DNA from 2 places in the Carnobacterium iners genome. Region 1 is predicted to be linked to the other one. Evidence: predicted binding sites of a transcription regulator. Region 1 holds the regulator's gene; the other holds the start of a gene.
The links. Region 1 encodes HrcA, which represses chaperone genes, less so after heat shock. Its sites were predicted from a motif close to TTAGCACTCNNNNNNNNNGAGTGCTAA; they were not measured.
Positions count from the first base shown of each region.

Region 2: a site for HrcA is predicted at 4,090-4,116, ahead of groES (co-chaperone GroES). Genes of this name have one in related genera too.

Region 1 covers NZ_FXBJ01000002.1:1,969,543-1,975,937, forward strand. Annotated here, with positions in the region: gene dnaJ (molecular chaperone DnaJ) at 1-21, opposite strand, end outside; gene dnaK (molecular chaperone DnaK) at 156-1,982, opposite strand; gene grpE (nucleotide exchange factor GrpE) at 2,035-2,607, opposite strand; gene hrcA (heat-inducible transcriptional repressor HrcA) at 2,628-3,665, opposite strand; gene ribF (riboflavin biosynthesis protein RibF) at 4,027-4,974, opposite strand; gene truB (tRNA pseudouridine(55) synthase TruB) at 4,990-5,907, opposite strand; gene B9Y54_RS09435 (hypothetical protein) at 5,996-6,395, opposite strand, start outside.
Region 2 covers NZ_FXBJ01000002.1:309,262-315,656, reverse strand. Annotated here, with positions in the region: gene B9Y54_RS01665 (ABC-F family ATP-binding cassette domain-containing protein) at 5-1,957, opposite strand; gene B9Y54_RS01660 (redox-sensing transcriptional repressor Rex) at 2,248-2,904, shown strand; gene B9Y54_RS01655 (DUF4305 domain-containing protein) at 2,919-3,125, opposite strand; gene B9Y54_RS01650 (CPBP family intramembrane glutamic endopeptidase) at 3,163-3,816, opposite strand; gene groES (co-chaperone GroES) at 4,153-4,437, shown strand; gene groL (chaperonin GroEL) at 4,815-6,395, shown strand, end outside.

The DNA of each region.
Region 1 (6,395 bases):
ATAATCTCTTTTTGCCATAATATCCCTCCATCGTCACAAAGATAACTCTTCATAGAATACGATTACTAAAACTCAACTTCAAGAGCATATCATATCTAGAAGAAAAAGCCAAAAGCATTTTGCCTTGGCTTTTACTTTATCCTCTTATTCGTTGCTTATTTATTATCGTCTACTTCTTCAAAATCAGCATCGACAACGTTGTCATCTCCACTTTGTTCTGCTTCTGGTTGTTCTTCAGATTGAGCTTGAGCAGCTTGTTCATAAAGTTTAACAGTTAAAGCTTGAACGATTTCGTTTAATTCGTCACGTTTAGTCTTCATAGCTTCTAAATCATTTGCTTCGACGGCCGCTTTTAATTCATCACGTACGCCTTCGGCTTTTTTAACTTCTTCTTCATCTACTTTTCCTTCTAATTCAGCTAACGTTTTATCTACTTGGAATAACAATTGGTCAACTTCGTTACGTAAATCAACTTCTTCTTTACGTACTTTATCCGCTTCAGCATTTGCTTCAGCATCTTTAACCATACGTTCGATCTCATCATCAGACAGACCAGATGATGATTTAATCGTAATCGTTTGTTCTTTTTGAGTTCCTAAATCTTTTGCACGTACGTTAACAATTCCGTTTTTATCAATATCAAATGATACTTCTATTTGCGGAATGCCACGTGGGGCAGCAGGAATATCTGTTAATTGGAAACGACCGAGTGTTTTATTATCCGCGGCCATTGGACGCTCACCTTGCAAAACATGTACGTCAACTGCAGGTTGGTTATCTGCTGCTGTTGAGAATACTTGAGATTTAGTTGTTGGAATCGTTGTGTTTCTGTCAATTAATTTTGTAAACACACTACCCATAGTCTCAATTCCTAATGATAATGGCGTAACATCTAATAAGACGATATCTTTAACATCACCAGTAAGAACACCAGCTTGAATAGCAGCTCCCATAGCAACTACTTCGTCAGGGTTAACTGATTTATTTGGTTCTTTACCTGTTTCTTTGCGAACAGCTTCTACTACTGCAGGAATACGAGTAGATCCACCAACCAAGATAATCTCATCTACTTCAGAAGCAGAAAGACCAGCATCTTTTAGAGCTTGACGAACTGGATTTTTTGTACGCTCTACTAAATCGTAGGTTAATTCATCAAATTTAGCACGTGTTAAGTTAATTTCTAAGTGTAAAGGTCCTGCTTCTCCAGCTGTAATAAATGGTAAGCTGATTTGAGTTGACGTTACACCTGATAAATCTTTTTTAGCTTTTTCAGCTGCATCTTTCAAACGTTGAACAGCCATTTTATCTTTTGCTAAGTCTATGCCATTGTCTTTTTTAAATTCTGCTACTAAATAAGCAATAATTTTTTCATCAAAGTCGTCTCCACCTAAATGGTTATCTCCGGCCGTTGAAAGAACATCAAACACACCGTCACCTAATTCAAGAATAGAAACGTCAAAAGTACCACCACCAAGGTCAAATACAAGTACTTTTTCCTCTTTATCTGTTTTATCTAAACCATATGCTAACGCTGCCGCAGTAGGCTCGTTAATAATTCTTTCTACTTCTAGTCCAGCAATTTTACCAGCATCTTTAGTTGCTTGGCGTTGTGCATCGTTGAAATAAGCAGGAACAGTAATAACAGCTTTATCTACTTTTTCTCCTAAATAACTTTCAGCGTATCCTTTTAAGTACTGTAAGATTGTTGCTGAAATCTCTTGGGGAGTATATTTTTTACCATCAACGTCAACAGAATAACCCGCTTCACCAATATGGCGTTTAATCGACCCAATTGTGTTTGGATTTGTAACAGCTTGACGTTTTGCAACTTCCCCTACTTGCATCTCGCTATTTTTGAATGCAACAACAGAGGGAGTTGTTCTGTTTCCTTCTGGATTTGCTATAATTTTAGCTTCTCCACCTTCTAAAATAGCTACTGCTGAATTTGTTGTACCTAAGTCAATACCAATTATTTTACTCATCGTTAATTACCCCTTTTTATTATAGTTTATTTTTTATTTTACTTTTGAGTCTTTATTGAGCAACAATAACCATTGCCGGTCTTAAAACTCGATCTTTTAAAGAATAACCTTTTTGAAATACATTTACAACTGTATCGGCTTCTTGTCCTTCTTCTAGAGATGTTGTTTGTATCGCCTGGTGATAATTTGGATCAAAGAGCTGATTTAATGGATCGATAACTTCAATGCCTTCATTCTTTAAGGCTACTTTAAAGGATTCCATCACCATTTCTAAACCTTTTTTCAAACTCTCACCTTGATTGTCTGTAACTTCAATAGCCAAAGCACGTTCTAAATTATCTATTACCGGTAATAATTCGGTGGCTAGAGATTGAGAGCGATACTTAGCGGTGTCTTCTTTTTCTTTTTGGTTTCTTTTTCGCATGTTAGCTAACTCAGCTTGTAAACGAAGGTACTGATCTTCTTTCTCATTTAAATCACTTTTCATTTTCTCTAATTCATCTATTTCTTCTAATTCATCTACTTCTTCTATAACACCATTCTCTTGAGATTGAATTTCTTCAACGGTTTCAGGAGAATCTTCACTAATTTTTTTACTATTTTCTTCTTCTTGATTTTCAGTCATCCTACATCGCTCCTTTTTGATTAGTCTTCCATTGTGTGGTAGTAATCAATTACTTTTTTTGAAAGTTCATTTCTAAAAACGTCGACTAAGCTAATCATTTTTGAGTATGGCATGCTAGTCGGTCCTAACAAGGCAATCATTCCTGTTCCATAACCTATAACGTTATAGCTTGCAGTTATCAAACTAAATCCCTCAAATCGTTCATCGTCTAATTCTTGACCAATCTTTACCTCAATCCCACTCTGAGGAGGAGTTAATAAATGTGCTAAATCATGTTGATCTTCCATTAAAGAATAAATTAATTTGAATTTCTCAACATTCATTCCATTAGAATAGTCTAGCATATTCATTTTACCACCAACATGTATCTGATCGCGTCCTGCCTGCAAAATAAAGGTGTCGAGTGCTGAAGAAATCCCTACTGCTGATTTAGCATATTTATTAATTAATGCAGGGATTTCTGTTTCGAGTTTTTTAAATACTTCGATTAAGGTATGACCCACTAATCGTTCATTAAAAATAGTCACCATTTTTTCTAAGTCCTTAGGCTGGATTGTTTTCGGTAAGGAAAACATCTGATTTTCTACATGTCCTTTATCTGTCACTAGTATCACCATTACCTTATTTTCAGTTAATGGAACTAACCTAAAACCCGTCAATCGACTATCTTTTAACTCAGGTCCCAAAGAAATAGCAGTATAACTAGTTAATTGCGAAAGTAACTCAACAGACTGGATGACAATTTCATCTAAATGATGAAACTCGTTGCTAAACGATTTTTTAATTGTTATTAAATCCTTTTTCTGAATTTCTATCGGATGGATAAGATGGTCAACGTAAAAACGATATCCTTTAATTGAAGGAATTCTCCCTGAAGAAGAATGAGTTTTTTCAATAAACCCTAGCACCTCTAAATGGACCATTTCATTACGAATAGTGGCAGAACTATAACTTAACCCTGCTTCATTCATTAATGTCTTGGATCCGATTGGGGTACCATAATTTGTGTAGAGAAAAATGATGGATTTTAATATGAGAATTTGTCTTTCTGTTAACATAGTAACATCACCTCTTTATTTAGCACTTAAGATAGATGAGTGCTAACACAAGTATTAATTTACCAAACATATTCATACCTGTCAACGATTATTACTTACTTTATGTAAAAAATTTACCGCATTATTTATTTTTACTACTAAAGACTTAGTTTGTTTATGAAAGCTTGCTCACTAAAAATTTAAAATAGTTCGTTTAGATAAATAATTATATAATTTACTTAACAAGAACACCGTTATAGAATTTTTAATAATTATATGTTTAAACTTTTACTACATACCAAATAAGCCTAACGCTAAGATTCTATCATCTATGCATTAAGTACACTCGGTTTTAACTACTACTATTTAAAAGAACTGATTCTTAATTTTTGACTGTTTGAAAGAATTGTCTTGTATCTTCTTCATCTTTTTTCAACTGAGTAATTAAGGCTTCTACCGAGTCAAATTTCCATTCACTTCTCAAGTAATGTAGCCAAAAAACGGTTACTTTTTCACCATATATGTTTTGGTTGAAATCTAAAATATAAACTTCTACGGTCAAAGGACGACTTTTCTCGAATGTAATATTATGTCCGATAGATGCCATTCCTTGATAACGCTCATTCCCCACAAGTATTTCAACGACATAAACACCAACGGTTGGTAAACGTATATCTTTTGTCACATCAATATTAGCTGTCGGAAATCCCAATAATCTACCTCTTGCATCGCCGTGAATCACGCGTCCAGTTGCTTCATAGGTATAGCCTAACAGGTCATTAGCTTCTTCTACATTTCCGCTATCAATTGCTTTTCTGATTCGAGTAGAGCTAATTTTAGCATCGTTTGTTGTTTGCTTTTCAATCACAACAATATCAAAACGGTTTTCAGCATATTGTGGCAGGTGTTTCATAGAAGCAATTTCTTTTTTTCCGTAAGTGTAATCAAAACCTGCAACAACTACCTTTGCATTCAAGCCAACAATGTATAAATCGACAAACGTTTGAGGGTCTAAAGATGCAAAAGAAGAAGTGAATTCTACCTCATATAAAGTATCTACACCTAAATCTGCCATGATTGCTTCTTTTTTTTCTACAGTAGATAAATAAAGCATATCTTCAGCTGCTACTTTTTTAAAAACAATTGACGGATGCTGGTTAAAAGTCATAACGGCTAATGCATGATTATTCTTTACAGCTAACTGTTTTGCTTGATTGATAACTTCTTGGTGCCCTCTATGAACACCATCAAAAAAACCTAAAGCCAAAACGACATTCGCTGAAGGAATTTGACTTTTCATATAAGGGTGACGCAGTTTAATAATTTCCATAGTAGAAAAGCTCCTTTACTGAAATGATCGTAATCCTTTTAATGGTTTGATAAGACCCTCTTTAACAGGATGCTTGCCATAAATGCTCCAAGCGACATTTTCGTACATAATAACTAATGGAAAGGTTACTTGCTCACCAAAGATATCAGATGGCAAAACAGCTCCATTTTTTACTCTATTCCATAATTCTTCCTCTATTTCAACTGAGTCAAGTTCTTTTACCCCGTATTCTAGTGGAGATAACTTTTCTTGAATTGTTTGATCAATCATTTTTTCAGCTACTTGCGCTAGAGTTAAGCATTCTTCGGATTTGAACGTTCCGCTTGAAGTACGAGTTAAATCTGACATATGTGCAGGATAACCCAAAGTTTCACCTAAATCCACCGATAACGTTCTTACATAGGTACCTTTGCCACAATCTACTTCAAATCTCCAAGATACCGTTTTTTCATTATCGTCAAAAACTGGATTCGTTGTGCGAACAAATTTTTTGATTATCGCTTTTCTACTAGGTCTTTCAACGGTTTCACCTGCTCTTGCGTATTCATAAAGTCTCTTTCCATTAACTTTTACAGCCGAAAACATTGGTGGAATTTGAGTAATAACACCCTGCATATTAGCCATTGCTTGATCAATTTCTTCTATTGAAGGTATTTGCTCCATAGCAAGGCGTTCAACAACTTCACCACTTTTATCTTCGGTTGTAGTTGAAAATCCTAATGTGATCTCTCCGATGTAGCTTTTTCCAGTTTCCATCATGTATTCAACCACTTTAGTCGCATTTCCAATACAAATTGGTAAAACACCATCAACATCAGGATCCAAGGTTCCTGTATGTCCTATTTTTTTTGTTTTTAATATTTTTCTAAGCTTAAAGACACAATCGTGACTTGTCATTCCACGTTCTTTCCATAATGGAAGAATACCATCCAATGCCAATCCCTACTTTCTTTTTTAACTTTATTCTTTCATTTAAGTTTAATCAAAATAAAGCGAGTTAAAAGTTATATATACCCTCATGTTATCTGTTGACAATAATAAATTCTTTTTCGCGCATCTCAAACAACAATTTATTCTTCATCGCCACTTCCACGTTTATTTCACGTCGATAATTTTCTTTTTTTAATTCATCGCCATCCCAACAACTGTATAACTCAATTTTATCTGACTCTTTAAAATAAGTTGTTAAGAAAGATAAAAAGCCTTTTTGTTGAATGCCATTTACCGATCGAGCTTCGTCCATCATTTTATAGTAGTCTGCTACATCTTTCGTAGTGAAACCATCTGGAACTACCGTATCGTTTTCAATGGGTTCCCATACTGGAAAATCTGTTGTTTGGTAAACATAAGGAGTACTAAAGTGTTTTAAAATATCTCCTGATTCAACTAATTCTGAAATTTCAAATGTTCCAACAATTTCT
Region 2 (6,395 bases), 1.7 Mb from region 1:
TTTTTTAGTTTTCTAATTCTTCTAAAGCGATACTTTTTTCTTCCCATTCAGTTGCTAATACATCATTTTCTGTATTTAATTTAGTCAATTGCACATTTATTTCTTGAACTTTAACATGATTACCAAATACCTCAGGATCAATTAATTGGACTTCTATTTCCTCAACTTGTTCTTCAATTTCAGCCATCTTCGTTTCTAACGCTTCAATTTGACGCGAAAGCTGTCTAGCTTTCTTTTGTGTTTCTTTATCTATTTCGCGGTGATTCTTACTTGTTGCAACAGGTTCAAGAATAAGCATATTTTTTTCTTGTTCTTCTAGAGCTAATAATTTTAATTCTTCTTGTTCGGCTTTTTTTTGAACGTAATAATCATAATCACCAAGATAAAGCGTGCTACCATCTGGCGACAGTTCAACGATTGAAGTAGCTAATCGATTGATAAAGTAACGGTCATGTGAAACAAATAAAAGTGTTCCATCAAAATCAATTAAAGCATTTTCTAATACTTCTTTGCTATCGATGTCTAAATGGTTGGTGGGTTCATCAAGGACTAAGAAATTGTCACGATTCATAGACAATTTTGCTAGCGCCAATCGAGCTTTTTCTCCACCGCTTAAGTTAGTAACGGATTTTTCAACATCATCGCCAGAAAATAAAAAGCTGCCCAAGATACTGCGGATATCTTTTTCGGGAGTCGTCGGATGACTGTCCCATAACTCACCTAAGACGGTTTTTCTAGAATTCAAATTGGCTTGCTCTTGATCATAATAGCCTAAATCGACATTTGTCCCAATTTGTTTTTCTCCTTGGATTAAAGGTAAATCATCAATTAACGACTTTAATAAAGTAGATTTTCCGATACCATTTGGTCCAACCAAAGCAATAGAGTCATATTTACGAATATCTAACTCAATAGGCGAAGACAAAATCTGATCTTCATAACCAATCGCTGCGTTTCTTAAAGATAAAATGACATTTCCACTTTCTTTTTCTGTTTGAAAACGAAAGTGAGCAGACTTTTCATCACCTTGAGGACGATCTATCCGGTCCATTTTTTCTAGCTGTTTACGCCGGCTTTGCGCACGCTTAGTAGTGGAAGCTCGTACTAAGTTACGGTTAACAAAATCTTCTAGTTTTGAGATTTCAGTTTGTTGTTTCTCGTATTCTTTCCATTCTTGTTCAAGATTAGCCGCTTTTAAGTCAAGATATTTAGAATAGTTGCCTTTATAATGTACCATTTTTTGGCGGCTGATTTCATAAACTTCGTTGACGACTTTATCTAAAAAATAACGATCGTGCGAAACAATGAGTAAAGCTCCTTGGTAAGCTTGTAAATAGTTTTCTAACCAGTTAAGAGTTTCGATATCTAAGTGATTAGTCGGCTCATCCAAAATCAGTAAATCTCTTTTTTCTAATAATAATTTTGCCAAAGCTAACCGTGTTTTTTGTCCACCAGATAATTGGCGAATGTTTTTTTGATAATCTTCTTCATAAAAACGAAAACCATGTAAAACAGAACGGATTTCTGCTTCATAACCAAAGCCATTAGCTAACTTAAAATCGTGCTGTAACTGGTCGTAGCGTTCTAATGTTTTTTGATATAAGGCTTCGTCAGCTAAAAGTTCAAGGTCGCCAAGTTGCAATTCAATCTTTCGCATCTCTTTTTCTAGTTGAATAACGGGTTCAAAAACCGTTAACATTTCATTCCAGATGGAATCATTTGAATGTAAACCAGTGTTTTGTGCAAGATATCCAATGGTTACTTGTTTGCTTTTAATGATTTGTCCAGCATCAGGTTGCTCAATTCCAGCAATCATTTTTAATAGAGTGGATTTCCCAGCACCGTTTCGGCCAACTAAAGCAATTCTTGAATTTTCTTGAATCTCTAAATAAGTATTTTCAAATAAGACATCAGCTCCAAAATAACGAGCGACGTGTTGAACTTGTAATAAAATCATTTTATTTCCTCATTTCATTATTCTCCACTCTAGTTTATCATATAACTGTAGGTTCTGATATTACTCCAGTAAATAAAAAAAACACTTCACAAGCAAGTTTTTTTAGTGCTTTATAATGAGACATAGTGAGAGAAACAGCAAAGCCAGTTAAGAAAATAGACTATATTTATTCAGAAAAAATGCTATAATAAGAACGTTGAGCTGAAAAGTTTGTGAAATTCCATTTGTTAGTATATACTTGTGAAAACATTAAAGCGAAAGTTAATGATAAAATATAACGGAGGAACAAGATGAATAAACCAAAAGTACCAAAAGCAACAGCAAAGCGCTTACCTATTTATTACCGCTATTTGCGTTTTTTGCATGATGCAGGTAAAGACCGTATTTCTTCAACAGAATTAAGCGAAGCAGTAAAAGTCGATAGTGCAACCATTCGACGTGATTTTTCTTATTTCGGAGCTCTAGGGAAAAGAGGATACGGTTATGATGTAGAAAATTTGATGAACTTTTTTAGTAAAACATTGAAACAAGATCGATTAACCAATGTCGCCTTAGTTGGTGTGGGTAACTTGGGACATGCTTTATTAAACTATAATTTCCATCAAAGCAATAATATGAGAATTAGTGCAGCTTTTGATATCAATGAAGACTTGATTGGGAAAATATTAAGTGGCGTCCCTGTTTATCCAATGAGCGATATGATTGAACAACTTAAAATCCAACAAATCGAAATCGTTATTTTAACAGTACCGACTAAAGTTGCCCAAGAAACAGCGAATGAATTACAAAAAGCTGGTGTAAAAGGAATTATGAACTTTACACCTATTCGCATCACTGTACCAGATGACATGCGTGTACAAAATGTTGATTTAACGAATGAATTGCAAACCTTGATTTATTTCTTGGATCATTATAAAAAAGAAGAACCAAAATTAGAAGAAGAATAAAAAAGGCGATAAACCTATTCGGGTTTATCGCCTTTTTTTATTTGCAAATAAATTTCTAATAATTTAGATGCACGCACAAAATCGCTGGTAGCAAATAGAACAAATAAAACTGGGAAAAGTCCCCAGCCTTCAGTGCCTACAGAGTTAATCGTAAACCAGATGAAGACAATAGACATAATGTAATTAAAAACAATTTGTAAGATAAAATTTTTGCTATTCATAGACAGTTGAAATTCCTTTCTCTACTAACCTTGTTTATTACTGGAATAAATTGAGTAAAACGACGCTGGTATTCATTAGAACGTGTGCAATAATTGGCGTAGCAATATTCTTTGTTTTGACATAAAGATAAGAAAAAACAAATCCCATTGACGAATAAAGTAAAATATGGCTATCTGCATGGATAAAAGCAAATAATAAAGAACTGATTACAGCTGCGCCTACAACACCCGTTAAGTCGTAAAAAAAGCCGAAAATAACTTTTCTAAAAACAAATTCTTCCATAATAGGTGCCATAATAGAAACAATAATGAGGTAATAAGGGTATTTACTAATTGTTAATAAAAGATTTTGTGTGTTGGCGGACTCCATCGTTAAGCCTAGTAATTGTGATTCAATGAGCGTTGCGATAAACTGAGCAGCAAAAGCCATCAGTGTTCCAATTAATCCCCACATCACAACTTCTTTCCAAGGGGCCGAAGTACTTAACGTTAGACTGTTCCTAATCGTTGACTTTCGATTTAGCACCAGCATAACTAGCGCACCTGCAGTAAAAGAAAAAATAGAGCCATAAATTAAGGCTTCTGTTTGATAGGTTTTAGGAGCTATAGCTAAAATTAAAACGGGCAAGAATTGAGCTACGATGTAAGTTAATAGAATAGAAATAGGTGTTTCTTTTATTCTTTTTTTCATAACTGATGTTAAACCTTCTTTTTTAGAAGCAACAAACTTCTTTATTTAAATTCTTGGTATTTGCTTATTTATTGAGAAAAGAACTAAGGTTTCTCGATAATCAAATAAGTTTCATTTGCCAGTATAACATAAGATACATCCAAAGAGGTAGAGTAATATCTGATTTCATTTCTAGAAAATGAGAGATTTCAACATAAAATAAAGAAATTTTTATTCTCAAAGAGTTAAAAGGCTTGCAATTAAGAGTGAAGTTGCTTATTATAAAAGAGTGGTTTAGCACTCTTCTAATAAGAGTGCTAAACAGGAAATAGGATAAGAAAAAATGGAGGGATTTACGTGTTAAAACCATTAGGAGAGCGTGTCATTATTGAAGTCGCAAAGGAAGAAGAAAAGACTGTCAGCGGGATTGTTTTGCCGGGTTCAGCGCAAGAAAAACCTCAGACAGGTTCAATCATTGCAGTAGGTGAAGGACGCATACTAGAAAACGGAACAAAAGTTGACTTATCAGTAAAAGTTGGCGATACCATTTTATTTGAAAAATATACAGGTACAGAAGTTAAATACGACAGCAAAGAATTTCTTGTCTTGAATGAGCGCGATATTATCGCAATCGTTGAGTAAAATAAACGAATAATGTGTTATTAATCGAGTAATAAAAATTTTGAAGTTAATTCATCTTAGGTTACACAATAATGGACAAGTTTAAAAGATTTCTCTCTGACTTGTCTAAATGAATATAAAAACAGACAAGTATAGGATAGTTCACATTAGACTTGTCTAAAAAAAATAAAAATGGACAAGTAGCAACTGACTAACGTCAGACTTGTCCATGTAGACTGATTAGTGGATAAACGGACTGCTTTCATTCTTTAACTTGTCCACCTTTTTAGAGTTCTGATTGAAACATGCCGAGAGAAAAGCTGTTTCATGCGGTTCTATTCAAAAATGAAGATAAACAACTAAAAGCAACACAACTAAACGAATGAGGTGAAGTAGAAATGGCAAAAGATATTAAATTTTCAGAAGACGCTCGTGCAGCAATGTTACGTGGTGTGGATATTTTAGCAGATACTGTCAAAGTAACATTAGGACCCAAAGGAAGAAACGTCGTACTTGAAAAAGCATACGGCTCACCATTAATCACAAACGATGGCGTAACCATTGCAAAAGAAATCGAACTAGAAGATCATTTTGAAAATATGGGAGCCAAACTAGTCGTTGAAGTGGCTTCAAAAACAAACGATATTGCTGGTGACGGAACAACAACCGCTACTGTGTTAACGCAAGCAATCGTTCGTGAAGGTATGAAGAACGTCACAGCTGGAGCAAACCCAGTGGGCATTCGTCGCGGAATTGAAATCGCAACAAAAGTAGCTGTAGAACAATTAATAGCTATTTCTAAAAAAGTAGAAACCAAAGAATCAATCGCACAAATTGCCGCAATCTCATCTGGAGACAGTGAAGTTGGACAATTGGTTGCAGACGCAATGGAAAAAGTCGGTAAAGATGGCGTCATCACAATTGAAGAGTCTAAAGGGATTGAAACTGAATTAGACGTTGTTGAAGGGATGCAATTTGACCGCGGTTACTTGTCACAATACATGGTAACCGACAACGATAAAATGGAAGCTGTTTTGGAGAATCCATATATCTTAATTACGGATAAAAAAATCTCAAACATCCAAGATGTCTTGCCTTTATTAGAACAAATCTTGCAACAAGGTCGTCCACTTTTAATTATTGCAGACGATGTTGATGGTGAAGCATTACCAACGCTAGTATTAAATAAATTACGTGGCACGTTCAACGTTGTAGCTGTAAAAGCGCCAGGATTTGGTGATCGCCGTAAAGCGATGCTAGAAGATTTGGCTATTTTAACCGGTGGAACAGTTATTACAGAAGATTTAGGACTTGAATTGAAAGACACAAGCATCAATGAATTAGGACATGCAGCTAAAATTGTTGTCACAAAAGATTCAACGACAATTGTTGAAGGAGCAGGTTCTTCAGAGACTATCATGCAACGTGTTTCTTTATTGAAAGCCCAAGCTGCTGAAACAACATCTGATTTTGATCGCGAAAAGTTACAAGAACGTCTTGCTAAACTTTCAGGCGGAGTAGCTGTTATTAAAGTTGGAGCAGCAACAGAAACAGAATTAAGAGAGCGTAAACTTAGAATTGAAGATGCCTTAAATGCAGCTCGTGCAGCAGTAGAAGAAGGAATCGTATCTGGCGGAGGAACAGCCTTCATCAATGTTCAAGCAAAAGTTGCCGAGCTTGAAGAAGAAGGAGACGTCGCTACTGGTATAAAAATCGTGTTGCGCGCTCTAGAAGAGCCTATCCGTCAAATCGTAACAAACGCTGGTTTAGAAGGCGCTGTTGTCGTTGAAAAAATGAAACAAGTTGAAATGGGTATTGGGTTCAATGCCGCAACAAATGAATGGGTCAATATGATTGAAGCTGGAATTGTTGATCCAACTAAAGTTACTCGTTCAGCGTTACAAAACGCAGCAAGTATTGCAGCACTGTTATTAACAACAGAAGCTGTTGTCGCTAACCAACCAATGCCAGATGCACCA